3 regions of the Paenibacillus sp. J22P143 genome follow, and region 2 is predicted to be linked to each of the others. Evidence: riboswitches for the same ligand, from Rfam matches in the RefSeq annotation. Region 2 holds a riboswitch; each other region holds the start of a gene.
The links. A riboswitch is a leader RNA that binds a small molecule or an ion and turns the genes downstream of it on or off. The one in region 2 is predicted to bind thiamine pyrophosphate.

Region 1 (5,407 bases), on a different contig from region 2:
CATCACGGACGGGATTATAGGGAGTCGAGCTGAACACGCTAGGTACCGTCACAATGATATGGCACATTTACGTAGGTTACTGCATAAGTACCGAGACAAAAGAAGGAAGTTAATCGTAACGGACGCTGTGTTCTCGATGGACGGTGATCAGGCGCCATTGCGTGAGCTAGTGGCGCTTAAACGCGAGTTCGGAGCTATGCTGATGGTAGATGAGGCTCACAGCGGGGGAATTTACGGGAAGCGCGGAGAGGGATTATGCCACGAGCTCTCCCTGCACGATGATGTGGATATTCATATGGGGACGTTCAGCAAATCGTTCGGTGTCTATGGCGCATATATCTGCGGCAGTCATATGCTTATTCGATGGTTGATTAACAAAGCGAGACCGCTCATTTACTCGACCGCTTTACCCCCTTCGATCCTAGCTGGTATTGCGGAGGGGTTAGCCTTGGTCCAAGCTGAGCACTGGCGCCGAGAAAGGCTATTCGCGTTAAGCGGCCTATTCCGTTCCCTGCTGAGGGCGGCCGGTTTCACGATCGGTGTCGGCAACTCCCCGATTGTACCCGTGATTGTTGGTGATAACGCTACGACCTTACGCTTTAGCAGAGCACTTGAAGCTGAAGGAATTGCTGCAGTAGCGATACGTCCGCCGACTGTTCCTGTTGGCACGGCTCGTATCCGCTTCTCTTTATCAGCCGCCCACACAGAAAAAGAACTGACGGATGCTGTTGAACATATCCGCAGCATTGGATTCCAACTGGGAGTGTTGAAGCGATGATGACACAGGATGTGAAAACTCGGAGAGAGTCAAGATCAACCGTGTTGTGGCTGACTGGATGGAGCATGTCGGATCAGGTTTTCGATCGTGTGCGAGCGTTGTTGCCTGATTTTCATCACATATCTGTCGATTACAGTAAGGCGGATTCGCCTGAGGAAATGCTACTCTTGACGGAAACGGCCGCCATGCCTATCATTTCTTCGAATGAGCGTGGCAGGCTGTTGATCTGCGGATGGTCCCTCGGTGGATTATTAGCACTGAGATTAGCAGCCAAAGGTTACGGGGATGGACTTGTGGTCATTGCGGCAAATGCTCGATTTACCCGTTCCAAAGAAGAGAAGGAGCTAGGATGGTCAGCTGCAGCCATTAGACAGATGATGACAGAGCTGCAGAAGGATCCACAACGTGTTGAAACTAAATTTCGGCAAAACTTATTTACAGAAGATGAATTAGAAGAAGGTCTTGGAGGGGGACTTCCTTTCCCTGGTGGATGGACAATCTCAGGACTCCTATCTGGCCTCCAGATTTTGCGAGATGTGAACATCGTGTCTGAGTTGCCGACTCTCACTTGTCCTGTGCTGATCGTTCATGGAACTGCAGATCAGATTTGCCCTTACGGCGCTGCACGAGAGCTTGCAGCCCAATTGCCGGATGCGGAGTTAGTTGCAATTCCTAATCGTGGGCATGCTCCGTTTATGGAAAGAGAGGCTGACATAGCTGATAAAATGAGGAGTTGGTGGCATGAACGCGAAGAAAACCGCTATTCGTCGTCAGTTTAACCGTAGCTCCAAGGGGTTGTATGATCATCATGCCCATGTGCAGCGAAGCATGGCTGAGAGGCTGGCACAATCTCTGCGGGATGTCCACGCAGATGAGTTCAACATACTTGAGATCGGCTGCGGCACGGGAGCTCTTACCGAAATTTTGTTGAACAAGTGGTCGTCATCCGTGTCGATTACTGCACTTGATATCGCACCAGAGATGATCAAAGTAGCTGAACAGCGAGTGCGATCAAGTAGATGGAACGAGATAGATGCCGTATACGGCCTTTCGTCTCGATTACGATTTTTGGTTGGGGATGTTGAAACGTGGGCGCATGATGCTCCAACAGCTTCATTTGATCTCATCGTCTCTAACGCCTGTTTCCAATGGCTGAATCATCCAAGGCAAACGCTAGGGCATCTTCGGCGGATTATTCGTCCTGGAGGCAGGCTGGTGTTCACCACTTTCGGACCCGATACGTTCTATGAATTGCACGAGTCATTTCAAGAAGTATATCGAGCAATCGGTATAGAACCGCAGCGGCATGGGCTGTCTTTACAATCGAGAGCGCAGTGGAAGGAATGGCTTTTAGAAGCGGGATTTTCACATATCCAAGACGAGCATTCGATCCAAAAAGAAATGTATGCGTCTGTAAGAGAATTTCTTTACTCCGTAAAAGCAATGGGAGCTAGCACGTCAGAAGCCATTGCATGGCATGGTCTCAGCAAACGACGTCTGTTCGCCAAGATGTATGAAGTATACGAGGAAAAGTTCGGTATACAGGGGGGCGTTGTTGCGAGTTACGAGCTTCTTATGTTCGAAGCGGAGGCGGATGAGTGGAAAGGATAATTCCTTCTAATAGATGAAGATTCACTGAAAGGAAAAGAGGGTTGCCGCAGCAACCCTCTTTTGTTTACGTATAAATTTTGTGACCCGCTTTCTTAAAAGCCTCCGACTTTTCACTCATGCCTTGTTCAATGGCTTGCGCATCCTCAATGCCTTGTAGTTTGGCGTAGTCTCGGATATCTTGGGAAATCCGCATGGAGCAGAACTTAGGACCGCACATCGAACAAAAATGAGCGATCTTGGCACCTTCTGCAGGCAGTGTCTCATCATGATACGCTATGGCTCTTTCTGGATCCAAGGATAAGTTGAATTGATCATGCCACCGGAATTCGAAACGTGCCTTAGATAACGCATTATCGCGATCCATGGCGCCTTTATGACCTTTGGCTAAATCAGCGGCATGAGCAGCAATTTTATAGGTGATAACCCCTTCACGAACGTCATTTTTATTGGGCAAGCCCAAATGCTCTTTGGGAGTTACATAGCACAGCATGGCTGTACCAAACCAGCCTATCATCGCTGCTCCAATGGCAGAAGTGATATGGTCATAGCCTGGCGCAATATCCGTAGTAAGCGGTCCTAATGTGTAAAAAGGAGCTTCATCACAGATTTCAAGTTGTTTATCCATATTTTCCTTGATTAAATGCATGGGTACGTGACCAGGGCCTTCTACCATGACTTGCACGTCATGCTTCCAGGCGATTTTGGTGAGTTCACCTAACGTTTCTAATTCTGCAAACTGGGCTTCATCATTCGCATCTGCAATAGATCCTGGGCGTAAACCGTCGCCTAATGAAAAGGATACATCATAGGCTTTCATGATTTCACAGATCTCTTCAAAATGTGTATACAGGAAGTTTTCCTGATGGTGGGCGAGACACCAGGCTGCCATAATAGAGCCGCCTCGTGAAACAATACCTGTTACTCGTTTAGCCGTAAGAGGAACATAACGCAGCAGAACACCAGCATGAATGGTAAAGTAATCGACGCCTTGCTCAGCTTGTTCAATAAGCGTGTCTCGGTACACTTCCCATGTCAAATCTTCTGCTTTGCCATTCACTTTCTCTAGTGCTTGATAAATAGGTACGGTACCAATAGGAACAGGGGAGTTACGAATAATCCATTCTCGGGTGGTATGAATGTTTTTACCCGTAGAGAGATCCATAATATTATCAGCGCCCCAGCGAGTAGCCCATCTCATTTTTTCCACTTCTTCTTCAATGGAGGACGATACAGCAGAATTTCCTATATTCGCATTGATTTTCACGAGAAAGTTACGTCCAATAATCATAGGCTCACTCTCAGGGTGATTAATATTTGCGGGGATAATCGCTCTGCCGCGAGCGACCTCGTCCCTCACAAATTCCGGAGATACATTTTCGCGAATCGCGATATATTCCATTTCGGACGTGATGATACCTTGACGTGCATAATGCATCTGGGTTACATTACGACCATTTTTCGCTCGCATAGGGTGACGATGTAAACCGGGAAAAACCTCAGCAACGTGCTCGCCCTTGGAATATCCGTTATCTTCCGGTTTAATCGTTCTTCCTTCATACAGTTCAACATCGCTGCGTTCTAAAATCCAATTCAAACGATTAGGTGGAATTCCTTCACGAATATCCGTTTGGATCTCCTCGTCTGTATATGCGCCGCTCGTGTCGTACACACGCAGAGGGGCGTTTTCCTGTTCTCCGTAAGCACCTGTTGTAGGACTCAATGTGATTTCACGCATAGGAACTCGGATGTCCTTTCGCGAGCCCTCGACATACACTTTTTTGCTTCCCGGAAAAGAGGAGATTGAAGAAGAGACGTTTTCTTTACTTGTTTCCATTGACATTTTCCCATGCCTCCTATAATTGATTGTGATCAAGCGGAGGATTCATGCTGCGAAAAAAGACCGCATCTCTAATAGAGGCGGTCTCCTGGTATACAAAGAGATCTTGTGTTCCTCCGCTGGCATTATCCAGATCAGGTTTAACGGTCGATAGTTGTAACTATCCTCTCAGCCTGGTCTCACCAAGCTCCCGTGACTATGCACTTAGGTATTTAATTTACACGTTAATTCCAAATTATGCAAATGTTATTTTGTTTAGGTAATCTCATCAATACATTTGCTGCAAACGAGCTTCCCTTTGAAATAGGACATGTCCTCAAAATTACCACAGAACACACAAGCAGGCATATACTTCTTAAGTGTAATACGCTCTGGATCTACATAGACCTCGATCGCATCACCGATCTCAATATGAAGTGTACGTCGAAGCTCAATAGGCAAAACAATACGTCCCAGCTCGTCTACTTTTCTTACGATTCCCGTTGATTTCATATACATTTACCCCCCTTTATTTCATGAACGAATGAAAGGCATCTCCAAGTTACAAGGCATCATAATGTGTATATACATCTATTCCACATATGCACTCAAATTCCTTTTATTTACTTCTTCTGTTTTAAGAATGTTGATAATATTCGGGTTGTATGGATTGCTTTGAATTCTACATGTTAGAATGGAAGCAAATAGACAAATGGGAGGCCCTATGGATCAAATCAGATTATTGAAGCAGGATGAATTGAAGGACAGTCTTGCGTTGTCGGAGTTTGCTTTTCAATTTGCTATGTTGCCGGAGGAGCGGGAAGACCGGTTGGCTGTGATGAAGTCCGAACAGATCTGGGGATATTTCGTGGAGGATCGGCTAGCAGCGAAATTAATGATTCTGGAGTTGAAAACGTGGATTAACGGCAAAGCATTGGGGATGGGCGGCATTGCTTCTGTTGCGACATGGCCAGAATATCGTCGTCAGGGAATGGTCGGCCAACTGTTGTCACAATCGCTGAAATCGATGAAAGAGTCCGGGCAGGTCGTATCGTTCCTAGCGCCGTTTGCCTTTGCGTTTTATCGCAAATACGGCTGGGAAGCCTATATTGATTACATGCGTTATGAAATTGCCGCAAACCAGTTACCCAAGCCGGAGGTTGCAGAAGGTAGCACGCTGAGACGGATCGAAGCGGAAGCGG
Region 2 (5,407 bases):
TTAGGTTCAGCGGGTTAATAATCCCCTGCCCCGTGCCGATCGGTGATGCGCCTGGCATAATTGCATGTACGCCGAGAGCTTGCAGACGCTTAGCTAACAACACGTCATCTGATGTATAAGGAAGCACGATAAAGCCTTCCTCTAGCAGCATTTCCGAAGCTTTCAGCGTTTCCACTGGATCGGGCAGCAGCGTCATTTCATCCCCAATAACCTCAACTTTGATCATGTCGCACAAGCCTGAGGCTTTCGCTAAACGCGCGATGCGAACCGCTTCTTCGGCTGTTTTGGCACCTGCGGTATTCGGCAGCAATGTGAAATTCGACGTATCCAGCATCGACAAGAAATTCGGCTGACTCGCTTCAAAAATGTTCATCCGTCGCACCGCAAACGTCAAAATTTGGGACTCACTGATATCCACCGCTTGTTTTTGAATCTGAAAATCTGGAAACTTCCCCGTACCTAGCAGCAAACGTGAACGGAACTCATATGGACCGATTTTTAACATGTCTTTATCCTCCTCCAACGAAATGAACGATCTCAATTTTGTGACCTTCTGCAAGCTCAGCACCTGCGTGATCCTCTTTATGTAAAATGGCTGCGTTATGCTCAACCACGAGCATTTTGTCGCTCAAATCGAAGTGTGCCAGCAGCTCCACAACGGTTCGAATCGTATCGGGTACATCAACCTGCTGACCATTAATGTGCAGTTTCAAGGCTTATCCATTCCTTTCCTGTAGCCGAGAATTCTTCCTTAGCCTGCTGACTCACTCGCGTGGTCTCCGGCGATAAATCAGGGCTGAAAGCATTCAGCCAAGTGGCTAACGGTGGCATCCCTTGTTCACCAACGCCATCTCCGCCCACGATCCAATCCGCCATCACTTTCCCGGTGATCGGGCTCAGCAAAATCCCGTTGCGGTAGTGACCGCAAGCTGTATACAAACCCTCTACCATCGGTACCTTGCCGATGTAGGGCAATCCGTCGGCTGTCTGCGGGCGCAGCCCCGACCAAGCCTTCTCCCACTCTGCATCGCAAAGTAGCGGCATCAGACCCCTCGCGCGTTCCATCAGCTCGGCTAAGCCCGAGAGCGACACCTTGCGGTCATAGCTGTTCGGTACGACCGTCGCGCCGACCACCAACCGTCCGCCGGCTTTCGGAACGATATAGCACCCTGGCGTGAACAGGGTTTTCTTCAATAGAGGCTTCGGCGTCCTCACGGAAAAGCACTCGCCCTTCACGGGATACATCGGCAGGTCGATGCCGATGCCTGCAAGCAGCTGACCGCTCCACGTGCCTGCGGCGACGACAACGTGGTCGCTGTAGAGCGGACCGGCGGCTGTCAGCACGCCGATGACGCGCTCCTGCGCGGTCAGCAGCCCTTGCACCCCGGCGAAGGGTTGCACCTTCGCCCCCAGCACCTGCGCAGCCTGCGCGAACGCCGCAGCCAGCAAGGGCGCATCTACCTGCCCATCCTCGGGCAGGTACAGGGCTCCGCGCGTAGCTCCGCTCAGCGCGGGCTCTATCGCAGTGGCTTCAGCGGCGCTGAGCCACTGGGCCTTCTCGCCCACCGCGCGCTGGAGCTTCTCCCGCGCGCGCAGCTCTCGCTCTTGAACGTCGCTGAGCGCGACGTTCAGCAGCCCCTCACGGACGAGGCCGATGTCGATGCCCGTGAGTTCTCGCAGTTCCCCGCTTAGCTCGGGGAACATGGCACGGCTTTGGCGCGCCCATTGGAACAGGGCGCCGGTGTCCTCCATCTCGGACTGCGCACCGAGCATGCCCGCTGCCGCAGCCGAGGCTTCTGTGCCCAGCTGGCCGCGCTCCAGCAGCGTGACGGATTGCCCTCTTTTAGCCAAGTAATAGGCGATGGATGTACCAATAACACCACCGCCAACGATGATGACATCTGATCTTGTTGCTGACATTTAACTCACCTCTATCTGCCTAAGCTCATCGTGATAGGCCAGAACGGCTCCGAGTGGATCCGCTGCTTCCCAAATTCCGCTCATGACCGCGATACCCGATGCTCCTGTATCCAGCACGGATCTTACTCTCGCAGGCGTCATCCCACCAATCGCTATCACAGGAATGTTAACGTGATTAACCAGTTCCCGTAATTGCTCCAAGCCTCTAGGCGGCGCTCCCCGCTTCGAGTTTGTCGCAAAGATATGACCGTACATGACATAGTCGGCACCTTCTTTTTCACGCCATTTCGCCTCATCTGCATGATGCACGGAGACTCCGATGCGCTGTATCCCTTGGCAGAACTCATCCTGAATAACCAGCGATGGTGTCGTGCCTGGAAGCTGAAGCCCCCCTGTTTGTAGAGCTAGAGCGATAGAAGGAAAGCCGTTGATGTACAGACTTTTGGCAGGAATCCCTTGCTCCAAGATGTACTGCATGCCGATAAAAATTTCGTCCAAGGACTTCGTTTTTTCGCGAATATGAATCGCTGTGACATAGGGGTGAATCTGTGCCGCAATCTTCGCTATCTCTGACCATGTATGCTTTCCACCTGATATGACATGCAGCTCTTTCTCTGACACCGATCGCTCGACTCCTCTCCACCAAACATCGCTTGTGCTCACGAACAAGTAAACCATCCTGACGTTGTCGAAAAAATAAAAAAACCACTTTCCTCAGGAAAGTGGTTGTAGGCTGCCTCATCATATACCGATATTAAATCGGCTCCAAAGCTCGTTCCACTTTCCTCCGCTGGTATAAACCAGATCAGGTTCAAAGGGTTCAGTCTACACTGTCTCAGCCTCTCGGCGCCCCTAGGGATTCATTCGTTTGCAATTACTAAATATCATAGCATGACAGCCAACTCTTGGAAATAACTAATTTCCATCGTATCCCTCATTCGACCATAATGAAACTAATTCCAACTTCACCCGTATAGCATAGCAGTAAATCTTATATTAAAGGGGTGTTTTCAATGGAACCATTTGTACTGCCAGAACCCGATCGACGAAGACCTACCTCGCTCCCTCCGGGCTTGGTGACTAAAATCATAGCCGGCCTTATTATCGTTCTTGTCCTCATCTTTGGATCGTCCACCTTCTATACGGTGCAGGAGCATGAGAAAGCGGCCATTTTAACATTAGGCAAATATACGACGGAGAAGGAAGCTGGGCTTCACTTTAAACTCCCTTTCCCTATTCAACAGGTGATTGTACTGCCTGCCAAAAAGACTCAGCGTATCCAGATCGGCTTCCGTGAAGCCAATGGTAAAATCACACCCGTAGATGAAGAAGCGATGATGATCACGGGGGATGAAAATATTTTATCAGCCGATGCCGTTGTGGAATGGAATATCAGTGACATGCGTAACTACTTGTACAACATTGATAATGCAGAATTGTTCCTTCGCAACTCCGCGAGTGCAGCGATTCGTTCAGTTATCGGTGCTACCGCACTCGATTTTGCCATTACAGAAGGAAAAACCGAGGTCCAAGGCAAGGTCAAAGAACGATTGATCGAGATGCAGACCAAATATCAAACTGGCATCCATATTGTCGATTTGAAGTTCCAAGATATTGAGCCGCCTGCGGGTGATGTACAGAATGCTTTTAAAGATGTAACGAATGCGCGGGAAGAGAAAAACACGAAGATTAACGTCGCAACGAAATACGAAAATGATATCCTGCCTAGGGAGCGCGGAAACGCTCAGGCCCTTCTTGAGAATGCCGAAGCCCAGAAGAAATCACGGATTTTGAATGCTCAGGGGGATGTTGCGAAGTTCAATGCCATCTATGCGGAGTATGCGAATAATAAATCGGTTACGGAAAGCAGACTTATCATCGAGACGTTAGAGAAAATATTACCGAATGCCAAAATTTTCATCAGCGACAGCACCGGCGAAACGGTCAAATATTTACCAATTAATGAGCTGTTACGGACACCTGCCGCTGCAACAGGAACGGCGCAAGGAGGGGCTGCGAAATGACCATGCAACGCAAATGGATTTTCAGATCAATCGTTGGTGTAGTTCTTGCTTTTTTCTTCCTGATTTCCATCTTTATTGTCAAAGAAGGACAATACCGCGTCGTTCTCAAATTCGGAGAAGCCGTTCGGATCCAAACGGAGCCTGGGATTCATTTTAAAATCCCATTCATTGAATCGGTTCGCACGCTTCCAAAATATCAGATGGTGTATGACAGCAAGCCTACTTCCATTTTGACCAAAGATAAAAAGCCGATCGAAGTTGATAACTATACGGTATGGCGGATTGATGATGCTCAGCAGTTCCTGCGTACGATTCAATCCATCACAGGCGGGGAAGAGCGCATTGATGCGGCTGTGTATAACACCGTTAGACGGAAATTATCGGAGATCAATTACAGCGATATCATCAGCGAAAATACACAACGTGGTAACCTGAACGATGAGATTACGAAGGAAGTTTCGGAGTTGATGGAGCGCGATAACTACGGCATCCAAATCGTCGATGTGCGTATCAAACGTACCGATCTGCCCGATTCTAACAAGCAAAGCGTGTATAAACGGATGATTTCCGACCGCCAATCCATCGCGGCGAAGTACTTATCCGAGGGGGATGAAGAATCGAAGAAAATCACCTCCAAGGCTGACAGACAGGCAAGCGAGTTGATCGCTCAAGCCCAAGCTGACGCGAAGAAAATCGTGGCTGAAGGCGAGCAAGAAGCGGCTAAAATTTACAACACTGCCTACGGCCAGGACCCAGCCTTCTACAATTTCTACCGTACGCTGGATAGTTACTTGGTGTCATTTAAAGGAGAGCCTGTCATCATGCTTCCTATTGATTCCCCGTACACGAAAATTTTACTTGGTAAATAAATTGGTTATCCCTCAGAGCATGTCATCTTCGGATGGCATGCTTTTTTTATTGATGTCATTAACCTTCCTCTAATTGACTCTTATCTTCTATTTTTTGTTCTGCTACAATTGTAAGATCAATCGGCATATTACTGCACCAGTTCTGAACTGGTCACGAAAGGAATGTTCACCTAGATGCTGCCTCAGTTGAATCGTCAATTAGAAAAGATTATGCCGCTTATCACCCCCATCAGTGTCCTGATCGGCGTTCTGCTCGGAAGTCACTTATCAGGATTCACCTATTTATCACCTTGGTTGTTTGCCTTCATGACCTTCTCGGGGAGTATCTCCTCCAGTTTCCGAGAATTCATTAAGGTCGTTGTTCAACCGCTTCCGCTTCTAGCTACTTTGTTCATCTTGCATGTCGGGATGCCGCTTATTGCGCTCGGTCTCGGGCATGCTGTTTATAGTCACGAACCGTTGACGATTACGGGACTTATTTTGGCCGCAGCCATTCCTACTGGGATTACTAGCTTCGTGTGGGTGGCGATCTATCGGGGCAATATTGTGCTTACATTATCGATCATCCTGATGGATACGATTCTCTCACCTTTC
Region 3 (5,407 bases), on a different contig from region 2:
GTGAAACCAGAGGGTCTCCCCGGTTCCGAACATCATCATCCCCGCAGAGGATGACACAAAAATTAGCAGAAAGGGCGAAGCGTATAGCAATAATCTTTTGACAGGATGACCCGACAACAAAGCCAGCGGAAGTAATGCCCCGATCGTCAGGAACAGCATCATGTTAATGTTATGTGTGAAGACGACAACGATGAATAGCAGAATCGACAAGACGAGCTTCACACCTGGATTCACCCGATGCAGCCACGTTTCGCGAAAGCTGAATGTTAGTTGCATAGCAGCGGCTCACCCCCTGTGACGACAGGCACTAGGACTGCGGGCGCGCTTTCTGTCACGCGCCCCGCCTCGACTTGCCAGACGCGCGTAGCCCAGCGCTGGACGATCTCGTGATCGTGGGTAACCATCACGATCACGGTCCCGCTGGCGCGCAGCCGCTCCAGCTGCTCGAGCATGCGCAGCGTGCCATGCGCATCGAGCCCGAAGGTGGGCTCATCCAGCAGCAGGAGGCGCGGCCCGCGAACCATCGCGGACGCCACGCTGAGCCTGCGCTTCTGGCCCATCGAGAGCTGGAACGGGTGCCGCTCGCGCAGCGCAAGCAGGTCGTACTCCCGGAGCAGCAGCTCGGCCGCTGCCGACTGCCCGTTCCTCGGCTGACCCTCTGGCAAGCCATAGGTCAGCTCTTCCTCCACGGAGTTCGTGACGAATTGGAACTCCGGGTTCTGGAACACAAAGCCGACTTGCTCCGCAAGCTGCTCGACTTTGTTGCCCTTCACTCCCGCGATCACACAGCTTCCGCGGGTCGGAATGAGCCGCATGATCGCGAGGAGGAGCGAGCTTTTGCCAGCGCCGTTGGCACCGACAACGGTGATCCAGTCGCCAGGATATACATGAAAGTTATCCACAGAGGTCCTGATCTGCCCGCTGCGAAGTCCGACGAAATCCTGGAAGACCATGACGGGCTCTATGGACTGTACGCTATGTTGGAAGGTTCTCTGGTCATCCACCCTCGCATCCGCATACAGGTTCTCCTTGGCATAATCCTCCCACACCTCGGGATACCAAATCCCGTATTCCCTGATTTGTTCCTTGTACGTCTCGAACATGGCATGCGGTGGCCCATCCGCCAAAACCCCACCCTCAGGTGTCAGGATGATCAGACGGTCGAGAAGATCCAGCATGCCGCTAATTTTGTGCTCCACGATGAGGAGGGTTTTATCCCCGCTAATCGACCGGATCGTGTCCCACACCTGCTTCGTGCCCTCGTCATCCAGCAGCGCCGTAGGCTCATCGAGGAAGATCACCTCTGGCTCTAACGCCAGTACGCTAGCAATCGCTAGTCGCTGCTTCATCCCTTGAGACAGCGTACTAATCAGTGTGTGAGCATCTGGTAAATGAAGGCCGACCAAGTCCAAATAATGCTGAATACGCGCAGGCATTTCTTCGCGCGGCACTTCCTGATTTTCCAATACGAACGCGATCTCTTCGTCGATATAGGGCATACAAAACTGCGTATCAGGATCCTGAAACACATACCCCCATCGTCTAGGTCTGCGAATCTCATCCGCTTTGAGCGGAAGCTCGATCATGTCAGGGACAATTCCGCTCAGCACCTGAAGCAGGGTAGATTTGCCGCATCCGCTAGGTCCCAGAAGCAGCACCTTCTCACCAGGCCGGGTGGAAAAGGAAACCCCCTGAAAGATCAGGGGGGCGTCGTCGCCGGGATATTTTAACCGTAGATTCGTAACGCTCATTCCTTCGCTCATCTCGTTTACCCCAGTACGTCGTAATCTTTTTTGGAAACGGGGCGAATCAGATTCAGTACACCTGTACGAGACAATGCATCCGTCAAATAGTACGCGAACACGCCAGCGATCAAAGCACTGCCTAGTAGTCGCAAGCTAACGAACAAAACGTAATTCCATAAAGTGAGTTGCTCGATATAGCCATAGTAAGTATCCACAAATAAGGACATGATCGCTGAAGCAAAGGCTGCGAGAATGGTTACCCCCACGGTTGTACGACGGTAGCGGAATAAAGCAAACGCCAGCTCCGCACCAAGTCCTTGAAGTAAACCAAACACGAGCGTTGCCACTCCCCAATGGCCGCCATATAGTGCCTCAATCGTTGCAGCCGCCACTTCTGCCAACAGGGCAACCCCTGGCTTACGAATGACGAGAAAAGCGAATGTCGCCGCCATGAACCACATCCCGTAGCTTAACTGTTCTGCATGCAAACCTAGTGGCTTCAATAGATCATAGAACGGTCCCCAAATCCGATAAATTACACCGAACACCGCTGAAATAACAATCGTGATCAAAATATCAGTCAGCTTCAACCCTTTTTTACTTACTTCTTGCTGCGCCATCTTCTACTCGACTCCTTTTCCCCAATCCATATTTGTCAATGAGATAGGCGAACACGCCAACCTAAGATACATGGTCTCCTTCGTCCCTAAGGACAAAAAAAGCCCGCCGGATTAACGGTAGGCTTGAACATTTGTGCAAAAAAAGCACATCAGGTCTCTACGCTGGCATTATCCAGATCAGATTAACGGTCAGTGGCATAGGGCCACTATCTCAGCCTGACTTCATCAAGCACCCGTGTTGCTATTCATTTGGCTTAACTGTAGCGGATTAGCCGCTTTTTGGCAATCCTTTTTTCCCAAAAGTTTCGTCGTAGTAGTTGACTTCTACCCCAAAGTAAAACTACAATTTGTAGTGTCTTCATTATTTTTCAATAACGGAGCCTATCCAGGATGGATCATTCCACGATGCAGAAGGGGACTGAAACAATGACAATGTTGCTTTATATCGGACTAGCCATACTCATTGCTGCTATGATTGGCTACGTGCTGACAGCAAGAATGAACAAAGATAGCAGCTCTCGGTTGAAAAAGGCCGAAAAGCAAGCCCTGAAAAAGAAGCATAAAACCTGGCTCCTTATTTCACATGCCCTACTTATTATCGCGATTGGCAGTATAGGTACTTCACTCATTCAAAGCTCAGCCAGCAAGTATAGTCTAGATCAGCTTAATTACCATGCCAACATTCAGGTCACAACAGATAAAGATTACGGACGCGATCACAAGGATGGCACCTTGATGTACGAGATGAAAATCCCTACCTCCGGCACACATAGCCCTCACGATTTGAAGTTCGGATTCTATAAGGAGAGACCTGGTTACGAGTTGCTTGTCCACAATCTGGAGCATGGCGATATCATCATTCATTATCATCCAGATGCACCGAAAGAGCTGGTCGATCAGATCGAATATTTGACTCATTTCAAGACGGCTGGTGCTGGTGTTCTCGCCGTTCCCAATGTGGATGTGCCTGCCGATCAAGAAGTCGTTATAACGGCATGGACGAAAACAATGCCACTCGCCAAATTCGATGAAGCTAGTGTTGGTACGTTTATTCACGACAATATCAACAAAGGTCCTGAGCAAATTCCGGCTAACGTACGTCTTGGCGGCGGAACGATGTAGTTATTTACGAATGGTTTCACGATCTGAAACTAGCTCGGTTGGTACTAAACCCGTAATTCTTCGGAATACGCGATAAAAATAAGAAGGATCGTTATAGCCGATGAACTCGGCTATTTCGGTTACCGTCAGAGCGGAATGCCGCAGCATGTAGACGGCTGTTTTGATCCTCGTAACGTGAACGAATTCACTGATCGTTTGACCTGTAACTTGGCGAAAAAGGGATGCTGCATAATTCGGAGATCGGTTAATGCTAGCGCCTAGCTCATCCTTGGTTACATGTTCGCGGTAATGATTCTGAATATACCCCTTCATTTGTTCCACGAGTAGTGCGGTTGTCGAGGTTGTGGCCGCTTGATCCCACTCCCGCTGGAGGTACACAAACAACTCTTGCCAGTGCGCTTCGCATAGCGCCTGGTAATAGGGCTGTTTGTCTTGCCACCCTCTGTGGATCAGTCGCAGCCGGTCGGCAATGATATCGAATTTCCCCGTCTGCCGGCAGGCAGGGGACGTTAGATGAAGCAGCGGGAAGACGTCCGAGGCTGTTCGTGCATCGAACTGCAGCACAAATTTCTCATGAATTTTGGTGGGCACACTTCGACCATAGTAGGGGGTATGGCTTGGAATGAGCAGCCATTGCCCTTTCTCTAGCACTTGTTTTTTCTCGCGAATCCAGTACACACAGCGGCCATAGATCACGAAAATAAGTGTCCAATCGGATCGAATATTCGGCTGTTCCTCGTTCCATGTACTGCTTTTATCATAGTGGAAGCCTGTTAGCTGCATAGGGGTCACGCCTCCCTTTTATCGTACTATATTACACATATCATACTATAGTTCATAGAAACTCGCATCAATAAGGCATATAATGAAGCCAACTACTCTCTTACATGCGAAAGGAAGTCCTTCACGATGCGTAAAACAAAAATCATTTGTACGATGGGTCCTGCGTGCGACTCCGTTCCAACCCTGAAAGAATTAATTCGCGCTGGCATGAGCGTTGCCAGATTAAATATGGCTCACGGCGATCTCGATGAGCACCGCGGTCGTATTCAGCGTGTACGCCAAGCTGCCCAAGAAATGGGTACAATTATCCCGATTCTGATGGATATTAAAGGTCCAGAAATCCGCATCGGTCAATTGAAAGATGCTTCTTATGATCTACAGACGGGCGATCGTATCGTCTTGACGACGGAGCAAATTATCGGCGATTCCAGCCGCGTATCCGTAAACTATCCAGGCTTGCCGCAAGACGTAAAGCCAGGCAATCTTGTGCTAATCGACGACGGCTCCATCGAGCTACGTGTTGAAATGATTGACGGTACAGAGGTTACTTGTACGGTATTGAACCCCGCTCAGTTGAAACAGCGTAAAGGTGTTAACTTGCCGGGCGTACGTACTTCCCTGCCAGGTGTAACAGAGCGCGATGTGATGCACATCAAATTCGGTGTTGAAGAAAATATTTCAATCGTCGCAATGTCCTTCGTTCGCAACGGCAACGATGTTCGCGAGGTTCGTGCACTGCTCGAGCAGCAAGGCGCTGGCTTGACGCCGATTATTTCAAAAATCGAGAACGAAGAAGGCATGACGAACTTCGCTGGCATCTTGGAAGCATCCGATGGCATCATGGTTGCCCGTGGCGACCTTGGGGTTGAAATTCCGACAGAAGAAGTTCCGATTGCTCAAAAAGATATGATTCGCGCTTGTAACTTAGCTGGCAAACCCGTTATCACAGCTACGCAAATGTTGGATTCCATGCAGCGTAACCCGCGTCCGACTCGCGCTGAAGTGAGTGACGTCGCCAATGCTGTTCTTGACGGCAGTGACGTTGTGATGCTTTCCGGCGAGACAGCTGCAGGGAAATATCCGATCGAGTCCGTGACGATGATGGCCACTATCGCTGAGCGCGTTGAGCAAACAATG

Region 1: it holds a riboswitch for thiamine pyrophosphate, as region 2 does, so the genes downstream of both, thiC (phosphomethylpyrimidine synthase ThiC) here and AC58PQ_RS13965 (thiamine phosphate synthase) in region 2, are expected to answer to the same signal.
Region 3: it holds a riboswitch for thiamine pyrophosphate, as region 2 does, so the genes downstream of both, AC58PQ_RS20225 (ECF transporter S component) here and AC58PQ_RS13965 (thiamine phosphate synthase) in region 2, are expected to answer to the same signal.

What each region holds. Positions count from the first base shown of each region.
Region 1 covers NZ_JCAUAQ010000002.1:231,422-236,828, forward strand. The annotation lists gene bioF (8-amino-7-oxononanoate synthase) at 1-778, shown strand, start outside; gene AC58PQ_RS04815 (alpha/beta hydrolase) at 775-1,557, shown strand; gene bioC (malonyl-ACP O-methyltransferase BioC) at 1,520-2,389, shown strand; gene thiC (phosphomethylpyrimidine synthase ThiC) at 2,454-4,229, opposite strand; TPP riboswitch at 4,321-4,430, opposite strand; gene AC58PQ_RS04830 (AbrB/MazE/SpoVT family DNA-binding domain-containing protein) at 4,482-4,718, opposite strand; gene AC58PQ_RS04835 (GNAT family N-acetyltransferase) at 4,930-5,407, shown strand, end outside.
Region 2 covers NZ_JCAUAQ010000007.1:141,700-147,106, forward strand. The annotation lists gene AC58PQ_RS13950 (thiazole synthase) at 1-505, opposite strand, end outside; gene thiS (sulfur carrier protein ThiS) at 510-713, opposite strand; gene thiO (glycine oxidase ThiO) at 697-1,920, opposite strand; gene AC58PQ_RS13965 (thiamine phosphate synthase) at 1,921-2,541, opposite strand; TPP riboswitch at 2,686-2,784, opposite strand; gene hflK (FtsH protease activity modulator HflK) at 2,934-3,944, shown strand; gene hflC (protease modulator HflC) at 3,941-4,813, shown strand; gene AC58PQ_RS13980 (bile acid:sodium symporter family protein) at 4,988-5,407, shown strand, end outside.
Region 3 covers NZ_JCAUAQ010000017.1:2,143-7,549, forward strand. The annotation lists gene AC58PQ_RS20215 (energy-coupling factor transporter transmembrane component T family protein) at 1-276, opposite strand, end outside; gene AC58PQ_RS20220 (ABC transporter ATP-binding protein) at 267-1,763, opposite strand; gene AC58PQ_RS20225 (ECF transporter S component) at 1,769-2,365, opposite strand; TPP riboswitch at 2,503-2,612, opposite strand; gene AC58PQ_RS20230 (DUF3105 domain-containing protein) at 2,792-3,487, shown strand; gene AC58PQ_RS20235 (helix-turn-helix transcriptional regulator) at 3,488-4,270, opposite strand; gene pyk (pyruvate kinase) at 4,397-5,407, shown strand, end outside.